Regions from separate parts of the Streptomyces sp. NPDC016309 genome, predicted to be linked through region 1. Evidence: riboswitches for the same ligand, from Rfam matches in the RefSeq annotation. Region 1 holds a riboswitch; the other holds the start of a gene.
The links. Region 1 has a riboswitch for cyclic di-AMP ahead of ACF068_RS18085 (transglycosylase family protein). Riboswitches for the same ligand answer to the same signal wherever they lie in the genome.
Positions count from the first base shown of each region.

Region 2: another riboswitch for cyclic di-AMP. It lies ahead of ACF068_RS09300 (transglycosylase SLT domain-containing protein); the one in region 1 lies ahead of ACF068_RS18085 (transglycosylase family protein).

Region 1 covers NZ_JBIBSG010000006.1:385,932-390,136, reverse strand. Annotated here, with positions in the region: gene eno (phosphopyruvate hydratase) at 1-1,167, opposite strand, end outside; gene ACF068_RS18085 (transglycosylase family protein) at 1,476-2,180, opposite strand; cyclic di-AMP (ydaO/yuaA leader) riboswitch at 2,184-2,358, opposite strand; gene ACF068_RS18080 (transglycosylase family protein) at 2,619-3,533, opposite strand; gene ACF068_RS18075 (cytochrome P450) at 3,714-4,205, opposite strand, start outside.
Region 2 covers NZ_JBIBSG010000003.1:321,502-325,706, forward strand. Annotated here, with positions in the region: gene ACF068_RS09290 (polyamine aminopropyltransferase) at 1-161, shown strand, start outside; gene ACF068_RS09295 (hypothetical protein) at 190-354, opposite strand; gene ACF068_RS09300 (transglycosylase SLT domain-containing protein) at 509-1,297, opposite strand; cyclic di-AMP (ydaO/yuaA leader) riboswitch at 1,303-1,498, opposite strand; gene ACF068_RS09305 (SpoIIE family protein phosphatase) at 2,093-4,205, opposite strand, start outside.

The DNA.
Region 1 (4,205 bases):
GGTCTTGATCTGGCCGCAGTTGGTGGCGACGGCCAGGTCGGCGATGGTGACGTCCTCGGTCTCGCCGGAGCGGTGCGACATCATGCACTTGAAGCCGTTGCGCTGGGCCATCTCGACGGCGTCCAGGGTCTCGGTCAGCGAGCCGATCTGGTTGACCTTGACCAGCAGGGCGTTGGCGGCGCCCTCCTCGATGCCGCGCGCCAGGCGCTCGGGGTTGGTGACGAACAGGTCGTCACCGACGAGCTGGACGCGGGCGCCGAGCTTCTCGGTGATGACCTTCCAGCCCTCCCAGTCGTCCTCGAACAGCGGGTCCTCGATGGAGACCAGCGGGTACGCGTCCACGAGCTCGGCGTAGTAGTCCGTCATCTCGGCGGCCGAGCGGGACTTGCCCTCGAACTCGTACGAGCCGTCCTTGTAGAACTCGGAGGCGGCGACGTCGAGCGCCAGGGCGATGTCCTTGCCCGGGGCGTAGCCGGCCTGCTTGATGGCCTCGAGGATGAGGTCGAGGGCGGCGCGGTTGGAGTCGAGGTTCGGGGCGAAGCCGCCCTCGTCGCCCAGACCCGTGGAGAGGCCCTTCTCCTTCAGGACCTTCTTCAGGGTGTGGTAGACCTCGGCGCCCCAGCGCAGGGCCTCGGAGAAGGACTCCGCGCCGATGGGGGCGATCATGAACTCCTGGATGTCCACGTTGGAGTCGGCGTGCGAGCCGCCGTTCAGGATGTTCATCATCGGAACGGGCAGCAGGTGCGCGTTCGGGCCGCCCAGGTAGCGGAACAGCGGGAGGTCGGACGCCTCGGAGGCGGCGTGCGCCACGGCGAGGGAGACGCCGAGGATGGCGTTGGCGCCGAGCGAGGACTTGTCCGGGGTGGCGTCCAGGTCGAACATCGCCTGGTCGATCAGCCGCTGCTCGGTGGCGTCGTAGCCGACGAGCTCCGGGCCGATCTGCTCGATGACGGCGAGGACGGCCTTCTCGACACCCTTGCCGAGGTAGCGGTCCTTGTCACCGTCGCGGAGCTCGAGGGCCTCGAACGCTCCGGTGGAGGCACCGGACGGGACGGCAGCACGGCCGGTGCTGCCGTCGTCGAGGCCGACCTCGACCTCGACCGTGGGGTTGCCTCGGGAGTCCAGGATTTCCCGGGCTACGACGACGTCGATGGACGGCACGAGCATCTCCTTCTGGGATGTGACGCAAAATGTGACGCATGCGGTGCAGGGTCTCTTCGGCCTTGCGGCAAGAGCCTAACCGGCCCGGGAGCCGTGACCAGCCGACGCCCGCCTCCTGGGACGAAAAAGGGCTCACGAGGCCGCTTCACGGACATAACGCCACGAAACTTACCGACGAGTAGTTCGCGTGTGCGGGGGGTCGCTCAAGCGCGCGACCGCACGTGTGCGCGGAGCCGCTCAGGCGCGCGAACGGGAAGACCCCGGCCCGGCACGCACGGGGGAAGGGGCGCGCCGGACCGGGGTGGTGTGCGGGGTCAGCTCAGGTGGAGCTGCTGACCCGGGTAGATCAGGTCGGCGTCGTCGACGATGTCCTTGTTCAGCTCGAAGAGCTTCTCCCAGCCACCGGAGACCTTCTTCTCGGCGGCGATGGTGCTGAGGGTGTCGCCGGCCTTCACCTTGTACTCGCCGTCACCCTTCTCGACCTTCTTGCCGGTCGGGGTGGTGACGGTCTTCTTGGACTCGGCCTTCGGCGCGGCCTCGGCCTTGGGCGCGGCCTTCGGCGCGGTGCGCTTCTCGCTGCGCGTGGTGGGCTGCTCGGCCTCGCGCTCCTGCTGCGGCTGGGCCTGCTCGGCGCCGCCGTCGTAGGAGGCGCCGGACAGACCGACGCCGCAGCTCGGCCAGGCACCCTTGCCCTGGCTGGCGAGGACCTTCTCGGCGATCTCGATCTGCTGGGACTTCGAGGCCTGGTCGGCGGTCGAGGCGTAGGCGGTGCCGCCGTACGCGGCCCAGGTGGACGCCGAGAACTGGAGGCCGCCGTAGTAGCCGTTGCCGGTGTTGATGGACCAGTCGCCGCCGGACTCGCACTGGGCGACCTTGTCCCACTCGGCGGAGGTGGCCGCCGAGGCGGAGGTGGCGCCCAGCAGCGGGGCGGCGACGGCGACGCCGGTGATGCCGGCGAACGCGGCGAATCGGGCGGCCTTGGAGGGGCGACGGTGCTTGGCCTTGCCGGAGAACAGCATGGGACATCTCCTCACCGACGCCTGCGAGGTGAGCTGTCGGGTTCGGGCGTGAGCTGCCCGGCCGCGCGGCACCGTGGTGCGCGCGGCTTCACCCCAAGCCGTCCCCGTGCCATGTCTCCATGACCGGGCCCGGCACGTACCTTGGGTCCCCCGCTCCTGCCTCCGGCGCGTGAAGCGACGACTGTTCCCAACGGCCGGCGGCAGGATTCGGCGTTCCGGTCGATGGGGCCCGCGGTGGCGAGCGGTCACGACCGTAGACACAGACCTTCCCGAAGTTCAAAGACGGACATCGGGGTCAATCCGCCCTTATGCGACGGCCCTTGACGGGCGTTTACGCAGGTGAAGGGCGGATTGTGCGGTTCCGTCGCTCCCGGAACGCCGATCGGTGTGAAGAGATTCATGTCTCACTTACACAGAAGCGGACATAGGGGCGGATACCTACGGCTGATCGGCCGTCAGCTCCAGGCTCTGACCGGGGACGATGAGGTCCGGGTCGGCACCGACGGTGTCCTGGTTGGCCTCGTAGAGGGCCGGCCAGCCGCCGGGGACCTTCTGCTCCTCCGCGATGTCGGAGAGGTTGTCCCCGGGGCGGACGGTGTACGCGCCGGGCGCGACGCTGCCCGGGTCGCGTGTCGCCCCGTCACCGCGCGAGGGATGCCCGTCCGTTTCGCGCCCCGTGGCCGAATCGCCGGTCCCGTCGGGGCCGGTGGCCTCCAGGCCGCCGTCACCCGCCGTGGCACCCGGGACGGGCGGGGCGGTGGGGTCGGCCGGGGCGGTGGGGTCGGCCGGAGCGGCCGGCTCCGTCACCGGAGTCTCCTCCTTGGCGGCCTCGCCCCGGTGCTTGCCGGTGCCCGGGGCCGGGCTCGCCGGCGCGCCGGGCGCCGACGGGGCGGGCTCGGCGGGCAGCGGGGTCCCGGCCGGCTTCGACGGCGTGGGCTTCGCGGGCGCGGCCGGATCCTCCAGCGTCTCGGCCGGGTCGGGCGCGTCCGTCGTCCCGGGGGCCGCCGGGGCGGCCGTCGTGGGGTCGGTGGCGGTCGCCTCGGCGGCGCCGCCCAGGCCCGCGATGGGGGCGCAGGTCTCCCACGCCCTCACTCCGGTCGCGGCGTAGACCTTCTCGGCGACCAGGATCTGCTCGCTGCGGCTGGCGAGGTCGGGGCGGGCGGCGTGGGCGAGGCCGCCGTACGACTCCCAGGTCTCCTGCGACATCTGGAGGCCGCCGTAGAAACCGTTGCCGAGGTCGGCGCTCCACATGCCGCCGGACTCGCACTCGGCCACCCGGTCCCAGGTGGCGGCGTCGGCCGCCGACGCGGAACCCGCGCCGAGCAGCGGGAGCGCGATGGCGGATCCGGTCACCCCTGCCGCGACGACGATGGCGGGGGCTTGACGGGGTCGTCGGTGCCGGCCGTTCCCGGAGCGCATGCGGTGCTGCCTTTCGCGTGACTGCTGAGGTGACGGTGAACGTAGCGGCATTCGAACGTCAGTCACAAGTCGATGCACCGGAGATTACGCGAAGATCACAGAAATGACGGACCGTCAGCTGCGGGACGGGACGAACGGGGTGAACTCCACCGGAAGCGTGCGCAGTCCACGCATGATGAGCCCGCCCCGCCACCGCAAATCGGCCGGATCCACCGCAAGCCGGAGGTCGGGCAACCGGGTCAGCAGCGTCGCCAGCGCGGTCTGCCCCTCCAGCCGCGCGAGCGGCGCGCCGAGGCAGTAGTGGATGCCGTGCCCGTACCCGAGGTGCTGGTTGTCCCGCCGCGCCAGGTCGAGCGTGTCCGGCTCGGCGAACCGCTCCGGGTCCCGGTCCGCCGCGGCGAGGACGACGAGCACCGGGTCGCCCGCGCCGATCCGCTCCCCGCCGATGGCCAGCGGCTCGGTCGCGAACCGCCAGGTGGCCAGCTCCACCGGCCCGTCGTGGCGCAGCAGTTCCTCGACGCCGGTCTCCAGCAGCCCCCGCTCACCTGCGGCGAGGGACGCCTGGAGGCGCTCGCGCTGGACGGGGTTGCGGAGCAGCGAGTGGAC
Region 2 (4,205 bases), on a different contig from region 1:
GCCTCGCGGCCGACGCCCCGCCGCTGCGCTTCCTCGACGACGACGTCCTCGCGGCCGCCACCGTCTTCCCCGTCGACCGGCGCCCCCAGGACGTCCGCGCCAGCACTCTGATGGACCCGGCGGTGCTGGAGTACACCCGCCACGAGTGGCAGAACTACTGAGCGTGCCCGCCCGTGAGGGCGGCAGGGGTCAGCCGCGGCGGGGGCGCTGGCAGGCCGGGCAGGGCCGGTCGTGGCCCTGGGCGTCGATCACGGTGCCCCATTCGCCGCAGTCGTGGCAGTTCCGGGCCAGGGTGATGTCGATGCGGAGGGCGGGGGCGGGGGCGGGAGCGGTCGGGTCGGCTTCGTGGGCCATGCGGGAAAACTCCTCGTACAACGCGGTATGCGTAAGTTTGCACGATTTGGCATGGTTATGCAATGCCGGTGCGGTGGTGCGGTGGTTCCCGGGCGGAAACGCCGGCGGGGCCGGCCGCGAGGGTGCGGCCGGCCCCGGTGCGGGAGCGGGAGGATCAGTACGGGCCGTTGACGTTGTCGATCGAGCCGTACCGGTCGGCCGCGTAGTTGCAGGCGGCGGTGATGTTGGCGACCGGGTCGTAGAGGTCGGTCGAGGTGCCCGGCACGTGGTAGGCCTCGAAGGTCGGGGCGATCACCTGGAGGAGGCCCTTGGAGGGCGTTCCGGCCAGGGCGTTGGAGTCCCAGTTGTTGATCGCGAGCGGGTTGCCCGAGGACTCGCGCATGATGTTGCGGTGGATGCCCTCGTACGTGCCGGGGATGCCGTGCTGGGCCATGATGTCCAGCGCCTCGCGGATCCAGCCGTCCAGGTTGTCCGGGTAGGACACGGCCTTGGCGGCGGCCGGGGCGGCCTGGCGTACGGCGGACCGGTCGGCGCGCTCGGGGGCGGCGGAGGGGCGCGCGGCCGCGGCCTTGCCGGCGATGGTCAGCTTCAGGCCGGGGCGGATCAGGGACGGGTCGGCACCGATGGCCTTGCGGTTGTCGTCGTAGAGCTTCTTCCAGCCGCCGCTCACCCCCTGCTCCCGCGCGATCTTGGACAGGGAGTCGCCCGCGACGACGGCGTACGTGACGGTGCCGGCCTTCTTGGCGGCGGTCGTGGCGGCCGGCGCGGCGGACACGGCGGTGGTGACCGCGTGCACGGCGCTGGGCGCCGCGCTCGGTGCCGCCTCGGCGGCCGTGGCACCGATCATCGGCAGCGCGAGCGCCGCGCCACCCGTGCCCGCGGCCAGGAGGCGGCGTGCGAGCGGGCTGTTCTTGGCACGACGGTGCTTACCCTTTGCGGGCATGGCGAAATTCCTCTCCGTCGCCTGCGAGGTGAGCTGTCGGGTTCGGACGGGAGATGTCCGGCCGTGGTATTCACCACGACTTCACCCCGAGCCGTTCCGGTGTGATCCGGGCCGGCGGCTTACCTGGGTCCCCCGCTCCTGCCGTTGGTCCGTGAGTGGGTGGGGTTACCGGACGGCGGCAGGATTCGGCGGTCCATCCGGATTGAGGGGACCGTAAGCGAGAGAGGCCGCACGGAACAAGGCTGGAATTCCACACGCGCGGTTACCGCCGTGAAGTGGTGGACCGTCAACTTCGCAGTTCCCATACGGAAATACGGGCATGTGCGAGGGCTCGTGGAGGCAGGGCGCGGTGATGCTTATCACGCGGACCTCGGAAGGGCGACAAGTCGCCTATGTATGGCTGGACATGGGCACATGCCGCGTTACCGGCTTAGAGCCCATCGCGGGGTAAATGGGGCGTAAGGCTGCCGACTGGGCGGGTGATCGCCGGTCACTCGCGAGGAGCGCCGGGCGCGAACCACGGATGGCCGCCCCGATCGACACTCCCGTGGATCCCCGGGAACGAGCGGCATCGGCCCCCTTCCCACATTCACGCCTCGCGAAAGCAAGGCGGAGACGGTCCGAGTCCTGTCGACGGCGTCCGGAGCGGACGCGGCTTCTTTCCTGCGGCGGTCCGGTCGTCCATTGATCCACGCGTACCGGCCGGCCCGTGGTAACGCCGCGATCATTCAGGAATTCGGCGCCGGCGGGAAAGGAGCAAAACGGCCCTCGTCCATTCGGCGGGAATGGATCACTTCACCAGGAGATGTCGTCCAGCATCAGCTCCACCGGCTGCCGGGGCCCCGCGGACGGGGACTGCTCGGTCCACATGACCTTCCCGGTCGGGGTGTACCGGGTGCCCCACCGTTCGGCGAACTGGGAGACCAGGAACAGCCCCCGCCCGCCTTCGTCGGTGGTGGCCGCGCGCCGCAGGTGGGGGGAGGTGCTGCTGCCGTCCGACACCTCGCAGACCAGCCGGCGCTCGTACAGCATCCGCACGCGGATGGGCTCCGAGCCGTACCGGATGGCGTTGGTGATCAGCTCACTGAGCATCAGCTCGGTGGTGAACCCGATGTCCTCCAGTCCCCACTGCTCCAGCTTCCGGCCGCACGCGGCCCGGACGCCGGCGACGGCCGCCGGGTCGGCCGGCACGTCCCAGTCGGCGACCCTGGACGGGTCGAGCAGCGTGGTGCGGGCCACCAGCAGGGCGATGTCGTCGCGGCGGTGCGGCGGCAGCATGGCCCGGAACACGGCCTCGCAGGTCTCCTCGGGCGGCCGGCCGGGGTGACCGGACAGCGTCTCGTGCAGCTCCCGCAGACCGATGTCGACGTCCCGCCGCCGGTGCTCGATCAGGCCGTCGGTGTACAGGACGAGCTGGGTGCCCTCGGCGAGCCGGAGCTCGGCCGTCTCGAACGGCAGCCCGCCCAGCCCCAGGGGCGGGAAGACGGGCACCTCGGGGCAGTCCACGGTGCCGTCCGGGCGGACCAGCGCCGGGACGAAGTGCCCGGCGGTCGCCACGCTGCACCCGCCGGTCGCCGGGTCGTAGATCGCGTACAGGCAGGTGGCACCCGTGATGCCCTCCCCGTTGCCGTCCCCGCCCTCCTCCTGGTCGATGCGGGTGACCAGCTCGTCCAGATGGCCCAGCAGTTCGTCGGGCGGCAGGTCCAGCGCGGAGAAGTTGTGCACGGCGGTCCGCAGCCGGCCCATCGTGGCGGCGGCGTGCAGACCGTGGCCCACCACGTCGCCGACCACCAGGGCCACCCGGGCCCCCGGGAGCGGGATGACGTCGAACCAGTCGCCGCCCACCCCCGCCTGCGCGGGCAGGTAGCGGTACGCGATGTCCAGCGCGCTCTGCTCGGGCAGCACCCGCGGCAGCAGGCTCCGCTGGAGGGTGACCGCCATGGTGTGCTCGCGGGTGAAGCGCCGCGCGTTGTCGACGGCCACGGCGGCCCGGGCGGCCACCTCCTCCGCGAAGGCGAGGTCCTCCTCCTCGAACGGCTCGGCACGCTCCGAGCGCCAGAAGTTGGCCATCCCCAGCACCACCCCGCGTGCCTGCAACGGCACCGTGACCAGCGAGTGGATGCCGTACGCGAGGGCCTCGTCGGCCCCGGACGGGTCCTGCGCCCGCCAGCCGTGCGCCACGCTCAGGTCGGCCTCCAGCACCGCGTGCCCGGCCGCCAGCGCCGCCGCCATCGGCGTGGTCGGCACCGCGAACCGGACGAGGTCGCCCACCGGCTGGAGCGGGTGGTCCTCCCGGATCCCGCACACCGCGGTGCGCCGCATCTCGGTGTGCCCGCCCGACGGCTCCTCGCCCCGCAGCACCGGATCCAGCAGCTCCACCGTCACGAAGTCCGCGAACCCCGGGACCGTCACCTCCGACAGCTCCTCGGCGGTGCGTACCACATCCAGCGTCGTCCCGATCCGCACGCCCGCCTCGTACAGCAGCCTCAGCCGCTCCCGCGCGACCTCGGCCATCCCCGACACCGCGCGCAGCTCGGTGGTGTCGCGCAGCGTCGCGACCGTGCCGACCGCCCCGCCGTACGGGGCGGTCGGCCGGGTGTTGACCGCCAGCAGCCGGTCCCCGGCCAGGTGCACCTCGTCGGTCACGGCACGGCCCGAGGCCAGCAGCCCGGCGGTGCTCTCGTCCAGCCCGAGCGCCGTGACGGGGCGCCCCTCCGCGTCCGGCGGCAGCTCCAGGAGCCGGCGCGCCTCGTCGTTGGCCAGGGTCAGCCGGCCGTCGTCCCCGATGATGAGCACCCCTTCGCGCGCCGCGTGCAGAACGGCGTCGTGGTGTTCGTACATCCGGGTCATCTCGGTCGGCCCGAGCCCGTGCGTCTGGCGCCGCAGCCGCCTGCTGACCAGCGCCGAG